2 regions of the Halomonas sp. V046 genome follow, and region 1 is predicted to be linked to the other one. Evidence: predicted binding sites of a transcription regulator. Region 1 holds the regulator's gene; the other holds the start of a gene.
What was found. The regulator FliA, encoded in region 1, starts transcription of late flagellar genes. The targets are predictions, from matches to a motif close to CTAAAGTTNNNNNNNNNNCNGCCGATA.
Positions count from the first base shown of each region.

Region 2: the regulator FliA is predicted to act here: its motif matches at 6,077-6,103, upstream of flgK (flagellar hook-associated protein FlgK).

Region 1 is NZ_JBQXYF010000014.1:37,417-49,142, reverse strand. It holds gene ACUN9Y_RS17885 (TRAP transporter large permease) at 1-759, shown strand, start outside; gene ahpF (alkyl hydroperoxide reductase subunit F) at 1,123-2,688, opposite strand; gene ahpC (alkyl hydroperoxide reductase subunit C) at 3,055-3,618, opposite strand; gene ACUN9Y_RS17870 (hypothetical protein) at 3,752-3,931, opposite strand; gene ACUN9Y_RS17865 (hypothetical protein) at 4,103-4,885, shown strand; gene ACUN9Y_RS17860 (RNA polymerase sigma factor FliA) at 4,998-5,699, opposite strand; gene ACUN9Y_RS17855 (flagellar protein FlhE) at 5,733-6,179, opposite strand; gene flhA (flagellar biosynthesis protein FlhA) at 6,176-8,260, opposite strand; gene flhB (flagellar biosynthesis protein FlhB) at 8,298-9,491, opposite strand; gene cheZ (protein phosphatase CheZ) at 9,713-10,378, opposite strand; gene cheY (chemotaxis response regulator CheY) at 10,406-10,795, opposite strand; gene ACUN9Y_RS17830 (methyl-accepting chemotaxis protein) at 10,843-11,726, opposite strand, start outside.
Region 2 is NZ_JBQXYF010000010.1:200,945-212,670, forward strand. It holds gene ACUN9Y_RS15225 (DUF2946 domain-containing protein) at 1-365, shown strand, start outside; gene ACUN9Y_RS15230 (TonB-dependent receptor domain-containing protein) at 627-2,942, shown strand; gene flgL (flagellar hook-associated protein FlgL) at 3,132-4,385, opposite strand; gene flgK (flagellar hook-associated protein FlgK) at 4,401-6,047, opposite strand; gene flgJ (flagellar assembly peptidoglycan hydrolase FlgJ) at 6,165-7,505, opposite strand; gene ACUN9Y_RS15250 (flagellar basal body P-ring protein FlgI) at 7,505-8,596, opposite strand; gene ACUN9Y_RS15255 (flagellar basal body L-ring protein FlgH) at 8,654-9,352, opposite strand; gene flgG (flagellar basal-body rod protein FlgG) at 9,424-10,206, opposite strand; gene ACUN9Y_RS15265 (flagellar basal body rod protein FlgF) at 10,258-11,016, opposite strand; gene flgE (flagellar hook protein FlgE) at 11,030-11,726, opposite strand, start outside.

The DNA of each region.
Region 1 (11,726 bases):
ATGTTCAAGGCCGGCGTGCTGCCAGGGATCTTCGTGGCCGGCGTACTGATGGCGTTCAACGTGCTCTGTTCGCGTCGGCAGACCGATCTCGCGGTGGTCGAAAAGGCATCCTGGAGCGAGCGTTGGAAGGCGCTGAACGAAGCAAAACTAGCGTTGTTGCTGCCGGTCATTGTGCTTGGTGGCATCTACTCAGGCCTGATCACACCCACCGAGTCGGCCGCCGTTGCGGTGGTCTATGGAGCCATGGTGAGTCTGTTCATCTACCGCGAACTCGATGTTTCTCGACTCTTCCCGATCATTCTCGAGTCAGCTCTTCTGGTGTCTGCGGTGCTCGTCATCGTCGGTGCTTCGGTGGCGTTCGGGCGCATCATGGCACTGGAAAAAGTCCCCAACGACATTGCCGCCTTCGTGCTGTCGCTTACCGATAGCAAGTTGATGATTTTACTACTGATCAATACCCTCTTGCTGATCGTGGGAACCTTTCTCGAGACACTGGCGGCGATTGTTATTCTGACGCCGATTCTGTTGCCGGTGGTCGTGGTCCTGGGAGTTGATCCGGTGCATTTCGGCATCATCATGATCGTCAATCTGGCGATTGGCTTTGTCACGCCACCGCTGGGGGCCAACCTGTTTATGGCCGCGCAGGTCGGACACATCGAATTCGAGGCGCTGTCTCGTGCCATTCTGCCTTGGGTGGCGGTGCTGATAGTTGCCGTTCTGGTGATCACCTTCGTGCCGGCGCTGTCGCTGTCGCTCTAGCCTGGAGATTTCATGAGCGTCGCGAGTCGGCGCTCTCGGGTTCGTGAGCAGTGGGGGGCGGTACCGTCTTGCGCAAGATTGATCACTTTGTGTTCGATTCCTGAGTGCCAAGACGCACTGCCCCCTACCTATACGGTTGTGTCGTGCCGGGAACAGCATGGCGTCGGTTGTCCCGATACCAATGTCTTGGCCAGCCTGAGGAAGAGGTCCGGGTGGGGATAGTGGCTGCTCTGCATCGGCTGGACGCGCCGGATATGACGAATCGCCACACCACCAGTCGTCAGCACCTCCAGGCCCATGCTGGTGACTCGGACCGTGGCGTACGTGGTGCGTTTCAAAGAAATCCGATGCACCCTGCGCCGGTCAGTGGCGAATCAGGAAGTCGAAGGCACCGAGGGCCGCGGTGGCGCCTTCGCCGACGGCGATGACGATCTGCTTGTACGGCACCGTGGTCACGTCGCCGGCGGCGAAGATGCCGGGCACCGAGGTCATGGCGTGGGCATCGGTGACGATCTCGCCGCGTTCGGACAGCTCGATCGGTGAGTCCTTGAGCCATTCGGTGTTGGGGACCAGGCCGATCTGCACGAACACACCCTCGAGGTCGACGGTCTTGATCTCGCCACTCGCGCGCGCCTCATAGGTCAGGCCGTTGACCCTCGTGCCATCGCCGTTGATCTCGGTAGTGCGAGCGCCGGTGATGATGTCCACGTTGGGCAGACTCTGGAGCTTTCTCTGCAGCACGGCATCGGCGCGCAGTTCGTCCATGAACTCGACCAGGGTCACATGGGCGACCAGGCCGGCCAGGTCGATGGCCGCTTCGACGCCGGAATTCCCGCCGCCGACGACCGCCACGCGCTTGCCCTTGTACAGCGGGCCATCGCAGTGCGGGCAGTAGGCCACACCGCGATTGCGGTACTCCTCTTCGCCGGGCACGTTCATCGAGCGCCAGCGGGCGCCGGTGGCCAGCACCAGGGTCTTGGCCTTGAGGCGGGCGCCGGAGGCGAAACGTACCTCGTGTTCCCCGCCGGTGGCGGGCGCCGGGATGAGCTCCACGGCGCGCTGCAGGTTCATGATGTCGACGTCGTATTGCTTGACGTGTTCTTCCAGGGCGGTGGCGAGCCGAGGCCCTTCGGTTTGCTGGACCGAAACGAAGTTCTCGATGGCCATGGTATCGAGAACCTGGCCGCCGAAGCGCTCGGCGGCGACGCCGGTGCGAATGCCCTTGCGCGCCGCATAGATGGATGCCGCGGCGCCGGCGGGACCACCACCGATGGTCAGGACATCGAAGGATGCCTTGGCGGAGAGCCTGTCGGCGTCACGGGCCGCGGCGCCGGTGTCGACCTTGGCCAGGATCTGTTCGAGGCTCATGCGACCCTGATCGAAGGGTTCGGCGTTCACGTAGACGCTGGGCACCGACATCACTTCCCGGCGTTCGACCTCGTCCTGAAACAGTGCACCGTCGATGGCGGTGTGGGTGATCTTCGGGTTGAGGATGGCCATCAGGTTCAGCGCCTGGACCACGTCCGGGCAGTTCTGGCACGACAGCGAATAGTAGGTCTCGAAGTGCATCTCGGCGTCCAGCGCCTGGATCTGTTCGATGACCTCGCGGTCGGCCTTGGGCGGATGGCCTCCGACCTGGAGCAGGGCCAGCACCAGCGAAGTGAACTCATGGCCCATGGGAATGCCGGCGAAGGCAACGCCGGTGGGGGTTCCGCCCTTGTGCAGCGCGAAGGAGGGCACACGCGAATCTGCGCTGGCCTGCTCGGCGCTAGACAGACGGATCATGTCGCTCAGTGCGGCAATATCGCTGAGTAGTCCGTGGAGTTCCCTGGACTTGTCGCCGTCATCCAGGGTGGCGACCAACTCGAAGGGTTGCGTGACCTTTTCCAGATAGGTTTTCAGCTGATTTTTCAGAGCGTCGTCCAGCATGACAGCGGCACTTCCTCGTGTTGGGTGGCAAAGATGGCGTGGCGATAGCGCTGCGCGTTGGGTCAATTTGACCGCGCATTGACCGAATCAGACGCCGGATAGGTGAGGCGGCGGTGACCGAGATATCGAACGAAGGGGCGCCGTCGAGGCCAGGGCCGGGTCTCGGGCGTCTCACGTCATCGGGGAGAAAGACCACCGAGTCGAAGGCGTCGCGATGGCGACTCATGCGACGGGCAGTGGGTCGCCTTGCGCCGCTCGATTCGATGGTCAATGCAGGGCGCCGCCAGGCGGCACCCTTGGCCTTCAAAGGGCGTATTAAAGTGCTTCTTGGCATGGCCTGAGATGGCAGGCCAAGAGCCGGTGGCCTTAGATCTTGCCGACCAGGTCGAGGGAGGGCGCGAGGGTCTCTTCGCCTTCCTTCCATTTCGCCGGGCACACCTCGTTGGGGTGGGCGGCGACATACTGAGCGGCCTTGACCTTGCGCAGCAGCTCTTCGGCGTTGCGGCCGATGTTGCCGGCGTTGATCTCGACGATCTGGACCTTGCCTTCGGGGTCGATGACGAAGGTGCCGCGCTCGGCGAGACCGTCTTGCTCGATCAGTACCTCGAAGTTGCGCGAAATGGTCAGCGTCGGATCGGCCAGCATCGGGAACTGGAGCTTGCCGATGGTTTCGGAGCTATCGTGCCAGGCCTTGTGGGTGAAGTGGGTGTCGGTGGAGACGCTGTAGATCTCGACGCCGAGTCGCTTGAATTCTTCGTAGTTGTCGGCCAGGTCACCCAGTTCGGTCGGGCAGACGAAGGTGAAGTCCGCCGGATAAAAGAAGAAGATGCTCCACTTGCCTTTCAGGCTTTCTTCGGTCACGTCGACGAATTCGCCGTTGTGGAAGGCGGTAGCGCTGAACGGCTTGACGACGGTATTGATCAGGGACATCGGTGTTCTCCTGTTGCCTGTGTAAGGAATGTGTCGAAGACGGCACACAGAGTAACGAGACGCACGCGATAGGATAAATTGAATGCCGCGATGGTGCTGATACCAAGGGGCTATCGCCAGGCCCATGGCTCCGTCAATGACATAGGCCATGTGACAACGCCTTGTGAGGTTCGCCCTGAGGGAGAACGGTGAGATAGCAGTGAGATAGCGCGGGTAGATAGCGCGGGTAGATAGTGCCCTTCATCGCCACCGCCTTCTCATGGCAGCGCTCTTCCATCAGCCACACCGGCCGCGGTGATTCCTGTCGCTGCATCAAACTTCCACCCCAGACCTCTGGCGAGCCGATGCCGAGCAGCGCCGACACCGAAGCGGCAGCATGGGAGTAGGTCGGTTGGCTCAGCGCGCGATGTCGATAGATCGCAGTCCACGTCGGTTCCCGTGAGGCAGAACCCGCGTCGGGACTGGCGTAAAAGAGGAGGGATCCATGAGCGATCCCCATCGCCCCATGGCGGCGGGCATGGCCGCCTGGCAACAAGCGCCCTGTCATTTTGTTGATCTGGTCAGACGCGTGATGCAGGCCGACCGCGTCATCCTCGGTGATGACGCCGGCTGCTGGGCGAGCCCTCGCCCGGTAACCCTGGACGATCGCCGGCGGCTGCGTCTGGCCGCGGTTCAGGGGGCCGATCCCCCTGGCGTTGCCGCTTTCCCGAAGCCCTGCATCTTGCGCCTGGGGCAGAACGGCATGCCGCGCTGGCAGCTGATGATGTTCCCGGCGCGCGACAATGCCCCATTGAGCCTGACCGGGCTCGAGACCCTGGGCGGTTGGATCCACGATCACTACCTGCCGGCTACCGCCGAGCCCGATATCACGCCCCTACGCATCCTCTTTATCGGTGATGATTCCAAGGTCCGCCGCAACGTCCAGAAGGCCCTGCAGGGCCAGCGTCGGCTGCGTTTGGATATCGTCGCCGATGCTTGCCTTGCCGACTGGCTGTTGCGGCTGATGCCGCCGGATCTGGTGCTGGTGGACCCGCGTCTGCCACTGCTCTCCGCCCTCGAGCAGCGTCTGTGTGGCGGCTGGCGAAGTAGCGTCCCGGTGGTGGCCGTCGCGGCTCACGGGCGACGGGTGTCGCGCATGGCTCCGGCATTCGATGCCTGGCTTGAAGCGCCCATCGCCCTCGAGAACATCGTCGATCTGCTCGATGAGGTGCTGCCGTATCACACGGCGGGGCCGGCGCCTGAAGGGGAGGCGGCCGACGACGCCTAGCGAGCGCGTGCCTAGCCAGCTCGCGCCTAGCGCCGACGGTGTTCAAGGCAGGCCTGGATGGCGCCTGGTCGCCCCGTTCTCGGAGCCGAGTGTGGCGCCCGACTCGCGGTCATCAGACCTCGATCAGCGCGCCCCGCAGCCGGCTCACCGCTTGGCTATGCAGCTGGCACACCCGGGATTCGCTGACGCCGAGCACCGCGCCGATTTCCTTGAGGTTGAGCTCTTCCTGGTAATAGAGCGCCATCAGCAGCTTTTCGCGCTCGGGCAGCTCGGCAATGGCGGCGACCAGCGCTTCGCGCTTTTCGCCCTCGATCAGCTCCGCCAGCGGCGTCGCGCTGACCTTGCCGACGAAACGATGCTCGCTGCCTTCGGCGAGCAGCTCCTCGAAGGGCATCAGCTGGCCATTGTTGATGTCGCCGAGTAACAGGCGGTAGGTCGCCAGGTCGATGTCCAGCTCCGCGGCGATCTCGTGCTCTTCAGGGGCGCGGCCGAGGCGCTGCTGAAGGTTTCGGGTCGCCTCGTCCAGCGCTCGGGCCTGGCGCCGCACGCTGCGCGGCAGCCAGTCACGGCTTCTCAGCTCATCGAGCATGGCGCCGCGAACGCGCTGGCTGGCGAAGGTGGAGAACTGTGCCCCCTGGCTCGCGTCATACCGCCCGAGGGCCTCGAGCAGGCCGACGATACCGGCCTGGATCAGGTCATCAAGATCGACGCCCGCGGGCAGCCTGACCTGCAGGGCCAGGGCCTGACGGCGGACCATGGGCAGGTAGGCGTCGAGCTGGGCCTGCTGATGGATCTTGCCTTGTGCTGTGTACATGGGCCTTGCCTCAATGGCACCGGTGCGAGCGCATTATCGGTGATTGACGATCACTTGCATGTCTTCCACCACGGTCGGGCGTTGGCCCTCTGCCAGGCGGAAGGAAAACGTCAGGGGGCCGCTCGCGGATACCCCCGCGAGGGCCTCGGTCACGCCACGCGGCCCGGTCAGCCCCACGCAGCGCTGGGCGTGACACAGGCTCGCCACCAGGCGAGTGCCGGGCGGGGTGCGGTAGCGCCATACCACGCGGCTGACCGTGCCGTGTACCGGACTCGCCGAGGTCAACGGCTGCGAGACGCGGTCCATCTCGCTGGAGGCCACCGTGAGTCGCGGTGCCGCGCCGACCCAGGCTCCGCCATCGGCCGCGAGCGGCGCGGCGCCAAGGCCCAGGCCGGCGATCACCACCAGCGTCAAGGCCAGGCTCCGGGTCAGGCGCACCGCCTGGAGCCGCCGGCCAGGCCATGCCGGGCATGGGATCATCCCTGACCTCCTACCTGGGTCGTGACGCGCAGGGTCCGATCGTCGGGGATCTCGGCCTGGGACATCACCACGAGGTGGCGCAGGCGGCGACGCAAGAAACGCGACAGCACCGTGCGCAGGCCATGGCTGACCACCAGCACCGAGGGCTCTCCGGTGGCCTCGTGGCGGGCCAGCGCGGTCTCGGTCTGGGTCATCAGGGTCTGGGCCAGTCCTGGCTCCAGCGCGCCGCTGCCGTTCATCGCCTGGCCCAGCACCTGTTCGAGCTGGGGCGCCAGGCCGATCACGTTGAGCGTCTCGTGGCCGGCGAACCATTGCTGGGTGATGGCCCGGCCCAGGGCCACCCGCACGAGGGCGGTCAGCTCCACCGGGTCCTGCTGGGTCGGCGCATACTCGGCCAGGGTATCGAGGATGGTGCGCAGGTCTCGAATCGACACATCTTCATCGAGCAACTGCTGCAGCACCCGGGTGAAGGCGGTCAGCGACAGGGCCTTGGGCACCACTTCCTCGACCAGCGACTTCTGGTCGTCGCCGAGCTTGTCGAGCAGCTTCTGAACCTCCTGGCGGCCCAGCATTTCCGCTGAGTGTTGATGCAGCAGGTGATTCAAGTGGGTCGCGACCACGGTACCGGCATCGACCACGGTGTAGCCGTAGACCTGGGCGCGCTCGCGCTGGGAGGCGTCGATCCACACCGCCGGCAGGCCGAAGGCCGGGTCCTGGGTCGGAGTACCGTCCAGCTCGCCGGAGACCTGGCCTGGGTCGATGGCGAGCCAGTGCCCCGGGAAGGCCTCGGCGCGGCCAATCTCGGCGCCCTTGAGGGTAATCCGATAGACGCTGGCGGGCAGCTCCAGGTTGTCGCGGATATGCACCACCGGCGGCAGAAAGCCGACCTCCTGGGCGAATTTCTTGCGCACGCTCTTGATGCGTCCGAGCAGCTCGCCCTGCTGGCGGGCATCGACCAGGGAAATCAGCCGGTGGCCGACCTCCAGGCCCAGGGTATCGACCAGCTGAACATCGTCCCAGCTGGCTTCCGGGGCCTCCGGCGCCGGCGGCGTCTCGATGGTCTGCTCCTCGGCGATCTGGCGCCGCGTTTCCTGGCGCGTCAGCCACCAGGCGAGGCCGCCGAGCAGGCCGGTGAAGAGCAGGAACACCAGGTTCGGCATGCCCGGGACCAGGCCCAGCAGGCCCATCACGCCGGCGGCCAAGATCAGTACCCGAGGATTGACGAACAACTGGCTGATCATCTGCTGGCCGACGTCCTGGTCGGTGTTGACCCGGGACACGGTCACGCCGGCGGCGGTGGAAATCACCAGCGCCGGAATCTGCGCCACCAGGCCATCGCCGATGGTCAGCAGGATGTAGGTGCGCGCGGCGTCGCTGAAGGCCATGTCGTACTGCAGCAGGCCGATCATCAGGCCACCGAGCACGTTGACCACCATGATCACGAGGCCCGCCATGGCGTCGCCGCGCACGAATTTGCTGGCACCGTCCATGGAGCCGTAGAAGTCGGCTTCCTGGGCCACTTCGGCACGCCGCTGGCGGGCATCCTGCTCGCCGATCAGGCCGGCGTTCAGGTCGGCGTCGATGGCCATCTGCTTGCCCGGCATGGCATCCAGCATGAAGCGCGCGCCGACTTCGGCGATGCGCCCGGCGCCCTTGGTGATGACCATGAAGTTGATGATCACCAGGATCAGGAATACCACCAGGCCGACGGCGAAGTTGCCCCCGACCAGGAACTGGCCGAAGGCCTCGATGACCTTGCCGGCGGCATCGCCGCCTTCGTGGCCGTTCATCAGCACCACCCGGGTCGAGGCGACGTTGAGCGATAGCCTCAGCAGGGTGGTGAACAGCAGGACCGCTGGGAAGGCGGCGAAGTCCAGCGGCTTCTGGGTGAACATGCTGACCAGCAGCACCATCACCGACAGGGCAATGTTGAAGGTGAAGAATAAATCCAGCGCGAAGGGTGGCAACGGCAGGATCATCATCGACAGGATCATGATGATCAGAAGCGGCCCGGCGAGCAGCTTCATCGGCACGTCGGCCATCCAGTCGCGCTTGGTCAAATAGTGGCTGATGCCCTTCATCGAGCGGCCTCGCAGCGGGGCCTGGCGGTGGCTCTGGTCATCTCAGGTCCTTAGTGGAATCGGGGGCTTCAGCGTTGCCGGGGCGATCGGCGGCATCCGCGGCAACGGCCAGGGACGCCGGTACCTCGATGTGGCCCGGGGTCGGCGGCCGTTCACCGCCGTGTTCGGTGGCGCGCTTGAGGCCGAAGGCCCAGGCCAGTACCTCGGCCACGGCGCTGTACAGGTCCGCGGGGATCTCGTGCTCCAGGTCGACGTGGTGATAGAGGGTCCGGGCCAGGGGCGGGGCCTCGAGGAGGGGCACGCCGGCGTCGCTGGCGACCTCGCGAATGCGCGCGGCCACGGCGTCGGCGCCCTTGGCCACGACCCTGGGGGCGCCTTGGCCATCTTCGCGATAAGACAGCGCCACCGCGTAGTGGGTGGGGTTGGTGATGACCACGTCGGCTTCGGGCACCTGGCTCATCATGCGCCCCCGTGCCATGGCCTGCTGTTGCTGGCGGATCCGGCCCTTGACCTGGGGATCGCCCTCGGACTCCTTGTGCTCCTGCTTGATTTCTTCCTTGCTCATGCGCAGTTTCTTGGCGTGGCTCCACACCTGGTAGGGCACGTCGATCAGGATCACCACGATCAGGGTCATCACCATCAGGCCACTGGCCTCGGCGGTCATGCGCATGGCCGAGGCCAGCGCCGCGGCCAGCGGCAGCTCCATCAGGCCCATGGCTTCCCCGCGGTGCAGGTACAAGTAGCCAAGGCCGACGCCGCCGACCAGGACCGACTTGGCGATGGCCTTGGCCAGCTCCGCCAGGGCCTGGGACGAGAACATGCGCTTCAGGCCCTTGGCCGGATTGAGCTTGGACAGCTGTGGCTTGAGTGACTTGGCCGAGATCAGCCAACCGCCGAGCAGGGCCGGCGACACCAGGGCGATCAGCGTCAGCAGCACGAACAGAGGGATCATGCTGACCAGGGTGCGGCTGCCCAGTGACAGCGCCTGGGCCAGCATCGGCATGGTCTCCATGGCCTCGCGGCGCTCGAACAAGAAGGCCTGCTCCATGACCCCGCCGAGCTGGTCGTAGAGCATGGCGCCCATCGACCACAGTCCGACCACGCCACCGAGCAGCAGTGTGAAGGTGGCAAGCTCACGCGAACGCGCCACCTGGCCCTCCTCACGCGCCTTCTCCAGGCGCCGTGGCGTGGCCTCTTCGGTTTTTTCCTGATCGCTGGTGGTATCGGCCATGGTGATGCATCGGGCACAAGTGGGGATGACGCCCATTGTGCACCGGGGCCGCCAGGGCAAAGGCCCGAATAGATCGAGATGTTGGGGGTTAACCGCGGGCTAGACGCCAGATGCCCTCGATCCTGGGCCGATCGCCCGGTGGGCTTGTGCCCACGAACGAACCCCCCACCGCCACGGGGCGATGGGGGGTGGTCGCTTCGAACGTCGAGCTCCCGTGCCGGCTAGAACCCTAGTTCATCCAACAGGTCGTCGACCTGGTCTTGGCTTGCCACCACGTCGTCGCCGTCGGGCTTGATCTGGGGGCCGTTGAGCAGGGTGTCTTCGCGATCGTGGGTGCGTTTTCTCAGGTTCTCGCGGGCTTCGCCCGGCGGGACGCTGTCGATCAGGACCTGGACGAGCTGGTGTTCGATCTCGTGGATCACGTCCATCATCTTCTTGATCACCTGGCCGGTCAGGTCCTGGAAGTCCTGAGCCATCATGATCTCGAGCAGTTCCTTCTGGGTCGCCTGGGTGCTCTCGGGCACCATCGCCAGGTAGGCCCGGGTGTCCACCACCAGGGCCTTGGCGTCGTCCAGTTGCTCCGGCTCGGCGAACCAGTCGTCCCAGCGTCTGTCGAGGGATTCGGCGTGTTCGCACAGGTTGTCCTGCAGGGGCTGGGCGCGGTCGATGGCGTTGAGCGAGCGTTCGGCCGCCTGTTCGGTCATGGCGGCCACGTAGCTTAGCCGGTCGCGGGCATCGGGAATGGCCTCGGCGGCGCGCTCGATTTCCTTGTCCAGGCCGAGCTCGCGCATGCTCTCGCGCAGCATGCGGGTCAGGTGGCCGATGCGTTGCACCAGGTCTTCGCCGTGGGGAGTGGTGTCAGGGGTTGCCGCGTATTGTTCGTTCATGGGTGTCTCCTCGTGGCGCTGGCGGCGTCACATACCGAGCTTTTCGAAGATCTTGTTGAGCTTTTCTTCGAGGGTCGCCGCGGTGAACGGCTTGACGACATAGCCGTTGGCGCCCGCCTGGGCCGCCGCGATGATGTTTTCCTTCTTGGCCTCGGCGGTGACCATCAACACCGGCAACGCCTTCAGGCCGTCATCGGCGCGGATGGCCTTGAGCATGTCCAGACCGTCGAGGTTGGGCATGTTCCAGTCCGAGACCACGAAGTCGAAGCCACCCTCGCGTAGGCGAGCGAGGCCCTCCTGGCCGTCTTCAGCCTCTTCCACATTGGTGAAGCCCAGTTCCTTGAGCAGGCTGCGGACGATGCGGCGCATGGTGGGAAAGTCGTCCACGACCAGGATGCGCATGTTCTTGTCGGCCATCGGGGGAGATCCTCTGAGGTCGGTTTGGGGAGGTAAAGCGGGAGGCCCTAGAAGGCCTCCCAATCATCATCGGCCTCGGCCAGAGCCGGCTGCTGACGCACCGTTGGGCGGCCCGGCGAGGACGTGTGGGAGACATGGGGGACGCGACTGTCGTCGCCATCGGCGGAACTGGCGCGCGGGGTGGCCGCCTCGGCCGGCGTCGCCGGGGTGGCGCCGATCTCGACCGGCGCCGCCGGGAGGCGGAATACCGCCACCGCGGCATCGAGGCTGATCGCCTGCTCGGTCAGGGCCTGGGCGGACAGGGTGACGCGCTGCACCAGGGCGGCGTTCTGCTGCGTTGCCTGGTCCATCTGGGTGACGGCCTGGCCGATCTGGACGATGCCGTCACTCTGCTCGCGGGACGCCACCGCGATCTCGTCGACGATATCGCTGACCCGACGCGCGGCGGTGACGACCTCATTGAGCGTCGTTCCGGCGTCGCGCACCAGGCGGCCGCCGTCGTCGACCTGGCCGACCGATGTCTCGATCAGGGCCTTGATCTGGCCGGCGGCATGGGCCGAGCGGCTGGCGAGGTTTCTGACCTCGCCGGCGACCACGGCGAAGCCTCGTCCTTGTTCCCCGGCCCGGGCCGCCTCGACGGAGGCGTTCAGGGCCAGGATGTTGGTCTGGAAGGCGATGGCGTCGATCATGCCCGTGATCTCGGCGATCTGGCGCGAGCTCGCGCTGATGCGGCCCATGGTCTCGGCGACTTCGGTGACCACCTCGCCGCCGCGTTCGGCGGTGCGCGAGGCTTCCATTGCCAGGTGGCGTGCCTGGCCCGCATTGTCGGCATTCTGGGCCACGGTGGTGGTGATCTGTTCCATGCTTGCGGCGGTCTGCTCGAGGGACGCGGCCTGTTGCTCGGTGCGCCCGGCGAGCTCCGTGTTGCCGT
Region 2 (11,726 bases), on a different contig from region 1:
GGCCACTGGCGGGCCAGGCGAGCGAGGCTCTACTCGGGAGCCATTCCCACCCTCACGCGGCCCACAAGGATCTCCCGCGGACGATATCGGCGTCATCAGTCGCCCCCACCGGCACGCCCTACATCCATCCCCATGCCGCCAACCGTGGCAGCACCAGTAGCAGTGACCACGCAGCGCAGGGTCTGCACGACGCCTGCGGCTACTGCTCGCTGTTCAAGCTGGTACCGGTGCTATACGCGCTGCTCCCCGGAGTCGCGCCGGTGCGTGATCGTACCAGCGCTCCGACGCCTCGGCGCCAGTTGGTCGGCCACGGCGATCCCGCCGTTTTCCCCAACGCCCAGACCCGAGCCCCCCCGCGCGTTTGAACGCTAGCTGCACGCCACCTGCCAACCGCGACCTGCCCGCCGTCCACCTCGGGACGGCCACGGAGCCGTTGCACCATTCCCTTGCGTTCAAGGCACCCCATGACCTTCTGTCATCTTTCACCGCGCGGCCTTTATGCCCCGCTGTCACGCGCTAATCCTTTCGTCTGTTCGGCAAGCTTGCCCACGCTCGCACCCTTCGCCACCGAGACGGCGACCCGAGCGCTCACCAGTCAGTCGCCTCGGCTCCGGGCTCGACAGCCTTTGCCTCTGGCCATCGCGCTGGTATCGGCCGCATTGACAAGCCCGACCCTGGCCCAGGATACCCCCCCAAGCCCCGGGGCCGCGGAGGCCTTCGCGCCCAACACGACCTTCGCCACGCAAGCGACGTCGCAAAGCGAGCCGACCATGGTCATCACCGCCATCGCCCCGAGCTCCCCCGTCACCGTGGTCACCGATCCGCGGGTACCGCGCCAGCCGGTGCCGGCCAGCGACGGCGCCGACTACCTGAAGACCATCCCCGGCTTTGCCACCGTTCGCACCGGCGGCACCAATGGCGATACGGTATTTCGTGGCATGTTCGGCTCGCGCCTGGCGATCCTGAGCAATGGCAACCGGCTGTTGGGCGCAGGCTCCGGACGGATGGATACGCCGACCTCGTACATCTCCCCGGAGAGCTATGACGAGCTGACCGTGATCAAGGGGCCTCAGTCGGTACTCTACGGCCCCGGTGCCTCCGCTGGCGTAGTGCGCTTCGAGCGCGGCCCGGAGCAGCTGGGCGATGACGGCATGCGCCTGGATGCCGGCGCGACCGTCGGCACTTACGGGCGCTTCGACCGTCGGGTCGATGGCGCCATTGGCGGTGAGCAAGGCTACCTGCGGGTGATCGCCAACGAATCCGAAGCCAACGACTACCAGGACGGCAACGGCGACACCGTCCACTCGGAGTGGGACGACAAGTGGAACGCCGACGTGGCGCTTGGCTGGACGCCCGATGACGATACCTGGCTGGAGCTTTCGGTGGGGCGCGGCGACGGTGAAGCGGCCTTTCCGGGTCGCGGCATGGATGGCACCAGGTTCCTGCGTGAAACCATCGACCTGCGCTTCGAGAAGCGCAACATGACGGAGCACTGGCGCAAGTTCGAGGCCCAGCTCAACTACGCCTACACCGACCACGTGATGGACAACTTCAGCCTGCGCGAGCCGGCACCCATGGACATGGGTGGCATGGGTGGCATGGGCGGCATGGGCGGCATGGGCGGCATGGGCGGCATGGGCGGCATGGGCGGCATGGGCGGCATGGGCGGCATGGGCGGCATGGGCGGCATGGGTGGCATGGGCGGCATGGGCGGCATGGGTGGCATGGGCGGCATGGGCTCGGCCATGAACATGGGTGGCATGGGCTCGGCCATGAACATGAGCGCCATGAACGCTATGCCCACCGCCATGAACATGGGCGACAAGATGGCTCAGGAGCTGGACCGTCGGGCTCGTGGTGGGCGCATCGCCTCGACCTGGGACTGGGATTCGGTCACCTGGATCGCCGGCGTCGACGGCCGTACCGAGGACCATCGCCGCCGCGATTCACGCTACGACATGCACGGTAACTATCAGGGTGTCGGTCGGTTCGCCTGGGACGAGGACTACACTCGCGATCAGGTCGGCGCCTTCAGCGAGCTGACCTGGTACGCAACAGACGCGCAACGCCTGATCGGTGGCGCCCGCTACGACTACTACCGGGTGGAGGACGAGAACGACCAAGGGCAAAGCGACAGCGCCGGTGACGTGCGCCACGACCGCCTGCCGAGTGGCTTCCTACGCTACGAGCACGACGTGTCGGCCATGCCGGCCACGATCTACGCCGGCCTCGGCCACGTCGAGCGGTTCCCCGACATGTGGGAACTCAACCCCGACAACCTGGGCCCTAACGGCGACGAGAACGCCTTCGAAGGCGTCGAGCCGGAAAAGACCACCCAGCTCGATCTCGGCATCCAGTACCGGGGCGCGCGCTTCGATGCCTGGGCCAACGCCTACGCAGGCTACGTCGAAGACTTCATCCTGTTCGACTACAACGGCGGCGCCATGGGCGACGACACCCGGGTCAACAACGTCGATGCCCAGCTGGCCGGCGCCGAGATGGGCGTCAGCTACGCCATCAGCGACCATTGGACGGGCGACGCCAACCTGGCCTACGCCTGGGCCCGCAACGTCGAGGATCACGAGCCGCTGCCGCAGATACCGCCGCTGGAAACCCGCTTCGGCCTGACCTACGCCCGCGACAACTACTCGCTGGGTGCGCTGTGGCGCGTCGTGGCGGCCCAGCACCGCACCGATGAGGGCAAGGGCAACGTCGCCGGCAAGGATTTTGGCGACGCCAGCGGCTTCGGCACCCTGGCGTTCAACGGCGCCTACGACGTCAGCGAAGCGCTTACGCTAAGCGCCGGCGTCGACAACGTCTTCGACAAGACCTACAGCGAGCACCTGAACGTCGCCGGCGACGGTGGCTTCGGCTTCGACGCCAACGAACGGGTCAATGAACCGGGCCGCATGTTCTGGGCCCGAGTCGACCTGCACTTCTGATCAAGCGGCCAGCCAGACAAGGCCCCCACCGGCAGGAACAACAAGGCGGCGCCCCGATAACGAGGCGCCGCCTTACGAGTTGCCTAGGCGTCGAGTCTTGTCGTCCAAGCCCAAACGGCAAATCCTTCAGCCTAGATTACGGCGTGGTAGTGGCTGGCGGCGAGAGCATCATACGGCGTCAAGCCGTACTCAAAGATACTTGAACAACGACAAATCGCGCATGCCGACAAAGGCCTGCTGGGCCGCCTGCATGCCTACCTGGCGCAGGCTGTACTCGGCAATCGCCTGGTTGTAGTCAAGGTCCACCAGGTCCGACATGGTCTGGGCGTAGTTCAGCTCACGATTGCCGCTGACCGAGTCGATGACGTCGAGCTCGTTGAGGCGGGCACCGACGGAGGCACGCTTGGTCAGAACGTTGTCGAGGCTGGCGTCGAACTCGCGCATGGCCACGTTCAGGGTGTTGCTCAGCGTGGCCTGCTCGGCGTCGGTCTCGGCCGGGCTTTCGAGCACCGACAGGACCTTCTCGAAGGTCTTGAACAGGTCGGTGTTCATTTCATCGGCGGGGCCCAGGGTGATCTTGTCGCCATCCGCGGGCTGGCCCTTGAGCTCCATGCGCAGACCACCGACTTCCACGGTGGTGCCTGCGGCATCATAGGGCTCACCATCGATGCCGGCGCTGACCCAGGTGCCGCTGTCGTCCTGCTCAAGCACGCTGTAGGTGGTGTCACCGCCAGACTCCGAGAACACCACCTGATAGCGGCCGCTGGCCGAAGCCACGGCGCTATCGATCACATCGGGGCCCTTGAAGGTCACGCTGCCGGTGTTGCCACCGTCGACGCTGGTGCTATCCGGGCCGCCCTGGCTCGCCACGAAGCCAGATCCGCTCGGTACCGAAAGAAAGATATCGCGACCGGTATCGCCCACCGGCATGTCGCGAGAGGCATCGACGCGCTGCTTGCGCACCTGGTCGGCCCCTTCATAGCCGACACTACCGCCGGAGGAGACGAAGGGCGCGCTGGAATCCTGGTAGCCGCCGAACAGGTAGTGACCGTTGCCATCGGTGGCGTTGGCCTGACCGAGCACGGTTTCATAGATGCCGCGCAGCTCGCTTGCCACCGACTGACGGTCGGCGTCGCTCAGGGTCCCGTTGGCGGCCTGGATGACCAGCGCCTTGGCGCTGGCCACGGCGTCGCTGACGCTGTTGAGCACGCTTTCTTCCTGAGACAGGGCGTTGCGCGCGCTGACTCTGGCATCGCTGAACTGCTGGTTGACCGCCTGGGACTGGCCCACGGCCACGGCCCGCGAAGCCGCCTGAGGGTCGTCTGACGGATTGACCACCCGACGCCCCGAGGCCAGCTGCTGGCTCAGATGCATGAAGTCCGCTTGCTGGCGATTCATCGAGCCGACGCTCTGCTCGTACATGGTCACGGTGCTGATGCGCATGGGCTATCTCCGAAATCAGGGCCGCAGGCCAAGGATGGTGTCCACCACCGAGGTCGCCGTGTCGATGACCTTGGCGTTGGCCTGGTAGTACTGCTGGTAGCGGATCAGGTTGGCGGCCTCTTCATCCAGGTTGACCCCGGACTCGGACTGCTGCACCGCACTGAGCTGCTCACTCAGGCCCTGCTGGGCGGCCAGGTTGACCTGGACGATATTGGTACGGTTGCCCACGTCGCTGACCATGGAGGCATAGGACTGGCTGAAGGTGGCGCTGCCGCCCACCAGCAGCTGGTCCTGCAACTTCTGCATCGCCAGAGCGTTCTCGTTGTCACCGCTGGCGTCAGACAGGCCAGCCGCGATCTTGTCGGGGTCGTCGATGGCGTTGGCAAACTCCGAGGCGGCGCGACGCACCGGCTGCACCTCGAAGCTGTCACCATCGGCGAGCTTGGCCGGATCATCGATGGTAAGCGTCACGCCGCCGAAGCCCAGCTCCCCGGTGGCGGCGTCATAGCTCACTTCGCTGGCATCCAATGGCGTGCCGGAGCCGTTGCGCGTGATCTCGAAGGTCGGCGGCGTGGCGGCGGCGTCGACCACCCGGACCGTGAAGTCGTTGGCTTCGAGGGCAGCGATATTGGCGTTGTCAAAGACCGCCGTGATCTCGGCGCCACCGGCGTTGGCCGCATCGGAGAATACCCGCGGGGAGCCGATGTCGAACAGATCGCCACCCGGCTCGCCGTCCAGGTTCATGCCCTGGGCGTGCTGCTCGTTGAAGGCCACGGCGAAGGACACCGCCAATTGGCCGATCTGGTTCTGGGTGCGGTCGAGGGTCTCGGCGCGAAACGCCATCAAACCGCCGAGGCTGCCGCCCTGAATCGCGTCTTCATCGAGGGCCTGGGTGCCGCCGCCCGGGTCGTGATAGCCGACCACGATACGCTGCGGGTCATTCGGCGACGCCACCGCCTCGAGCTTGTAGGACTGGGTGCCGGAGACCAGCGGCTGGCCACCGGGCAGGCTGATCTGGTAGGACTTGCCGTCCTGCACCGTCAGCTCCACGTCCAACCGCTCGCTGAGCTCGCTGACCAGTTGATCACGCTGGTTGAGCAGGGCATTGGGCGCCTCACCGCTCCTGGCACGGGCCAGCGCTATCTCGCGGTTGAGCCCGGCGAGCTGCTCGGTGGTGTTGTTGATCTGGCCGACTTCGTCACGAATCTGGCCGTTGATGCCCTGCTGCATGTCCTGCAGATAGCCGTCGAAGGCGCGAAACTGAGCCGAGAGCGTATCCGCCGCGCCCAGCACGCCCTGGCGCGCGGCGGGGTCGGATGGCGCACCGGCCAGGTCTTCCATGGACGAGAAGAAGCCCTGCATCAGCGGCGCCAGGCCGGCGTCCTGATCCGCCAGCAGGCTATCGATCTGGTTGATCTGGGTCTGGTAGGCATCCAGCGCCGAGGTGGCGCTCTTGGCGGCGTTCAACTGGTCGGCCACGTACTGATTGAACTGGCGCTGAATATCGTTGACCTGAACGCCACTGGTGGCTCCGCCTTGCCCAAGCACGGTGATCTCGCGATTGTAGCCCGGCGTGAAGACGTTGCTGATGTTATTGCTGGTGGTGCCGAGGGCATTCTGAGCGGCATTGAGACCACTCAGGCCGATGGAGAACATGCTCATGATTGGGTTCCTTGCGCCTATGCCTCGGTTATCGGCCGCGGCCGACAATCCTTGAGGGAAAATCCAGCGTCGCTGCCGCCGTCGGCGGCACCGCCAATGTCATTGTGCCCCGCTCCCTCAGAACACCGCCGTCGGAGTCATCAGATCGGCCTGGGCGAGCCAGTCATCGGCGCCGCTGGTGGTCGCGCTATCGACACTATCGGCGCTCTGGGTGCTAGCCGAACTGCCGGACGGGCTCGTCGAAGAGCCGTTCGACGTGCCCTGGGAGGCGCCAACGGCGGCTGCAATGGCACTCTCGGCCTGGCTCCTGGCAGGCGCTGGAGCGGGCTCAGGTGCACGCTCGGCCCAGCGCGCCAGGCGGATGTTGTCACCGCCGCCCGGTGCGGCTTCCAGCGGCCCCATGCTGTGCATCACGGCGATCAGCTTGGCGCCATAGGCCGGGTCGGTGGCGTAGCCGCCCTGTTGCAGCGCCATCGCCGCGCCGGCAGCGTCCGGGGCATCGACCACGGCGGCGTAGCGCGGGTTGGTCGAAATCAACCTGGCGTAGTCGGTGAAGGCTTCTTCGAAGGAGCCATAGACGCGAAAGTCGTCGCGGATCTTGAGGCGTTCGCCGCCCTCGACCTCATGGGTGGTAATACGCGTGGTGGCGCCGTTCCACGACGACCCGGCCTTGATGCCGAACAGGTTGTAGCTGTTGGCGCCACTACCGGTCGCGATCTCGTGGCGGCCCCAGCCGGTTTCCAGCGCCGCCTGGGCCAGGATCAGCTCGGCAGGCACCCCGGAGGCGCGGCTCGCGGCCTGGGCGGGAGCAGCCAGCTTGTCGAGGAAGGCCTGCACGTGGTCGGGGGTGTCGCGGGCCTCGACCCCGGCGATGCTGGCCTGGGCCTGAGGCGCACTCATGCCTTGTTCCACCGCGCCCAGCTCGTCGAGGAAGCTCTGTGGCTGCGGCACTTCCTCCACGCTTGCCACGGCGTCCTCGCGCAGGGCGTTGGACAGCGGCCGCGGCGTACCGCGGGGAATACCGGCGATCAACTGCTCGATCTGGTCGCCGCGCTCACTGGCCTGGGGCGCACCCAACTGCGACAGCAGCTGATCGGCCAGGCCAATGCCGCGCCGGGCCATGGTCTGGGACCACTGCTTGTCGAGCAGCGTCTGGTAGAACTCGGTTTCCTTGGAATCGGTCAGGCCCGAGCTCGGCATCGCCTCGCGCATGCTCTTCATCATCATGTCGATGAACAGCGCCTCGAACTGACGCGCCGCCTCACCGGCGGCCGCGCCTTCGTTGTTGCGTGCGCTGGTCTTGAGCCGCTCCAGCCCCTGAAGGTCCAGGGCGAAGCCGGCCTGGCCGGAAGCGCCGGTGGCGAAGCTGGCGCCGCTCAGCCCCGAGGCCGACAGGCCACCGGTCGCTCCTGCGCCGCCCAGACCCGCCGGGGGGTTGACTGCCGAATACAGACTCATCAGATAATCTCCAGCTCGGCCCTGAGCGAGCCCGCCGCCTTCAGCGCTTCGAGAATCGCCATCAGGTCATTGGGAGTCGCGCCGAGGGCGTTCAGGGCGTCCACCACGTCGAGCAGGTTGGCGCCTTCGACCACCTTGAGGGTGCCCGGCTCCTGCTCGATGGAGATGTCGGCATCCGGCACCACCACGGTCTGTCCACCATCGCTGAAGGGCGCCGGCTGGCTGACGCCGAAGGCGGTGTCGATGACAATCGACAGGTTGCCGTGAGCCACGGCGGCACGATTGAGCGTCACGGCACCGTTGAGCACGATGGAGCCGGTGCGTGAATTCAACACCACCCGGGCCGGTGCCGGCATCGGGTTGACCTCCACGTTCTCGACCCGGGCCATGAAGTTGACCCGCGAGTTGGCGTTGGTGGGGCCATTGAGGGAAATCACGCCCCCATTGCGGGCCGAGGCCACCGGATAGTCGAAGGCGCCGTTGATGGCCGTCACCATGCGCTCCACGGTGCCGAAATCGGCCTCGTTGAGGTGCAGCTCCAGCACGCCATCGGCGCCGCCGAGGGCCAGTGGCACTTCCTGCTCGACCATGGCGCCGCCGGCGATGCGGCCGGCGGCCTGGTGGCTGATCTGCACGCTGCTGCCGGCGGCTTCGGCGCCGGCACCGTTGATCAGCAGGTTACCCTGGGCCAGCGCATAGACGTCGCCGTCGGCGCCCTTGAGCGGGGTCATCAGCAGGGTGCCGCCGCGCAGGCTGCGGGCGTTGCCGACCGATGATGCCACCACATCGAGGCGCTGACCGGGCCGCGCAAACGGTGGCAGGTCGGCGGTGACCATGACGGCGGCGACGTTGCGCAGCTGCATGTTGGTGCCCGGCGGCACGGTAATGCCAAGCTGAGACAGCATGTTGTTCAGGCTCTGGCCGGTAAACGGCGCCTGCATGGTCTGATCGCCGGTGCCGTCGAGCCCCACCACCAGGCCATAGCCGACCAGCTGGTTGTCGCGCACGCCGGCGAAGGACGCCAGCTCGCGGATGCGCTCGGCCTTGGCCACGGCGGAGAACATCATCAGGCCCCCCAGCAGCACCAGCATCACCGAGCCCAGCACCAGGGTCGGGCGACGTGTCACAGGATTACGCATGACGAGCCCCTAGAACGGCGAAACGTTGAGGAAGAAGCGCTGCATCCAGCCCATGTACTGCGCCTCGTTGATGTAGCCGTTGCCGACGTACTCGATGCGCGCATCGGCGACGGCAGTCGACGGCACGGTGTTCTGGGCGGTGATCGTGCGCGGATTGACCACCCCGCCGAAACGGATGAACTCGGTGCCCTGGTTGATCGCGATCTGCTTCTCGCCGCGCACCCTGAGGTTGCCGTTGTTCATCACCTCGACCACCGAGACGGTGATGGTGCCGGTGAAGGAGTTGTTGGCCTCGGACCCGCCGCCGCCCTCGAAATCCGAATTGCCATCGATCTCGAAGCCGTAATCCATCAGCTCCTCGAGGCCCTCGGGCACGGCCGTGAACGTCAGGTTGGAGCTGCCGTCTCGGTCGGCGTTGGAGCGCGCATTCTTGCTCGCACTGACCTCTTCATCGAGCACGATGGTGAGAATGTCACCCATGGCGCGCGGACGCCGATCTTCGAACAGCGGCTGGTAGCCCCGGGCCTTCTGGAAGATCGAACCATTGGCCACCGGCAGCGGCCGGTCGGGAATGGTGATCTGTTCCTGCTCGCCTACCACCGAGGCATGGGGAATCTGGGCGCAGCCCGACAGCACGAGCAGGGCCAGTGCGACAAGCGCCAGCAAGGGGCGCGTGAGGCAAGTGGCGGAAACGAAGCGGGGGCGCATGGCGAACTCCGGGCGAGACGATTGATGGGGCTGGTTGACGTGATGGCTAGCGGGCCGAGGTGCGCCCGGGTTTACAGCTGAGCCAGGCGCGCCAGCATTTCATCGCTGGTCTGCACGGCCTTGCTGTTGATCTCATAGGCGCGCTGGGTCTCGATCATGCTGACCATTTCCTCGACCACGTTGACGTTGGAGGTCTCGACATAGCCTTGCAGCAGGCGGCCGGCGCCGTTCATGCCGGGGATGCCTTCGTTGCGCGGCCCGGAGGACGAGGTCTCGGCGTAGAGGTTGCCGCCCAGCGACTGCAGCCCGGTGGCGTTGACGAAGGTCGACAGGGTGATCTGGCCGATCTCGTCGGACTCGCTGGTGCCGGGCTGAGTCACCGAGACGATGCCGTCCTCGCCGATCGACACCGACAGGGCGTTGTCGGGGATGATGATCGCCGGCTCTACCGGATAGCCATTGGCCGACACCATCTGGCCGTTTTCGTCGAGCTGGAAGCTGCCGTCCCGGGTAAAGGCGGTGGTGCCATCGGGCATCAGCACCTGGAAGAAGCCCTTGCCGTTGATGGCCAGATCGCGAGAGTTCTGAGTCGCCTCCAGGCCGCCCTGGGTGTGCAGCCGCTCCGTGGCCACGGGGCGCACACCGCTGCCCACCTGCATGCCGGAGGGCAGGCGATCCTGAACGTTGTTCTGGGCGCCGGGCTGGCGCAGGTTCTGATACAACAGGTCCTCGAACACGGCACGGGACTGCTTGAAGCCGTTGGTCGAGACGTTGGCCAGGTTGTTGGAGATGACGTCGAGCTTGACCTGCTGAGACTCGAGGCCGGTCTTGGCCGTCCACAGTGACTTGATCATCGGGGGTTCCTTGAGGGGCTATTCACTCGGGCCTGGCGTGGCTCATCGGCATCAGCCGTTGAGCGACAGCAGGCTATTGGCGCGCTGGGCGCTTTCGTCGGCGGTGCTGATCATCTTGGTCTGCAGCTCATAGCGCCGCGCCACATCGATCATCGCCACCATGGATTCCACCGGGTTGACGTTGCTGCCCTCGAGCGCCCCGCTGACCACCGTCACGGCGTCGGAGGCCGGCAACGGCGCCGAATTGCCGGCGGCGTCGGGGGGCGCACGAAACAGGCCATCGGCGCCACGCAAAAGCCCCGCCTCGCCCGGATCGACCAGCTTCAGGCGCCCCATCTCGGCCAGGGAGTCAGGATCCTGGCCCATGCCGATGCCACTGAGGGTGCCGTCGGCGCCGATAAACACCTCCGCTTCCAGCGGCACCTGAATCGGGCCACCCTCGCCGATCACCGGGCGTCCCATGCTCATCAACAGGCCGTTGCCGTCGACCTGCAGGTCGCCCTGTCGGGTATAGGCTTCGCTGCCATCGGCGGCCTGCACGGCCAGAAAACCGCTGCCGTCGATGGCCACGTCCAGGGTCCGGCCGGTACGGGTGATCGCGCCGGGGGAAAAGTCCGAGCCAGGGGTCGAAGCCGCCACCGAGACGCGGGTCGCCAGGCGCCCGTCGCCTTCCACCGGCACCGCTCGCATGGCCTGCAGCTGGGCCCGGAAGCCCGTGGTCGAGGCGTTGGCCAGGTTGTGGCTGACCACCGCCTGCTGTTCCATGCTCTGGCGGGCGCCGCTCATGGCGGTATACAGAAGTCGATCCATGGCTCAGGGCTCCTTAGCGCAGGTTGATGGCGGTCTGCAGGACCTCGTCCTGGGTCTTGATGGTCTGGGAGTTGGCCTGGTAGGCGCGCTGGGTGACGATCATGTTGACCAGCTCGCGGGCCATGTCGACGTTGGATGTCTCCACCGCACCGGACTGAATGCCGCCCAGCAGGCCCGTGCCCGGGGCCCCCACCAGCTCCTGACCCGAGGCGTCCGTGGCCGCCCAGGCGTTGTCACCCATGGGCTTCAGGCCCTCGGGGTTGCGGAAGTTGGCCAGGGCGATCTGGCCGGCGGCCCGGGACTGCTCGTTGGCGTAGTTGCGCACCACGGTGCCATCGTCCTGGATCGTGATGCCGACCAGGGCGCCGGAGGTGTAGCCGTTCTGGTTGAGCGCGGTGGTGCTCGATTCGTTGCCGAACTGGGTGGAGCCGGCGACGTCGAAGGTCAGGTTCATGTCTGCCGCGGCGCCATCGAGGAAGTCGTCGCTGGCAAAGGTCATGGCGAACTGGGCGGGGTCGGGCGTAGCCAGCTGGCCGTTCTGGGTAAACGTCATGTCGAGGCTCTGGGGGGCGGCGCCGTCCATCAGCACCTTACCGTCCATGGCGGTCTTGGCCGACCAGCTATTGGCACCGGTCTTCTCGTAGTAGACGGTGACGTTGCGCGGATTGCCCAGCGAGTCATAGGCGGTGAAATTGTTCGAGTAGTGATAA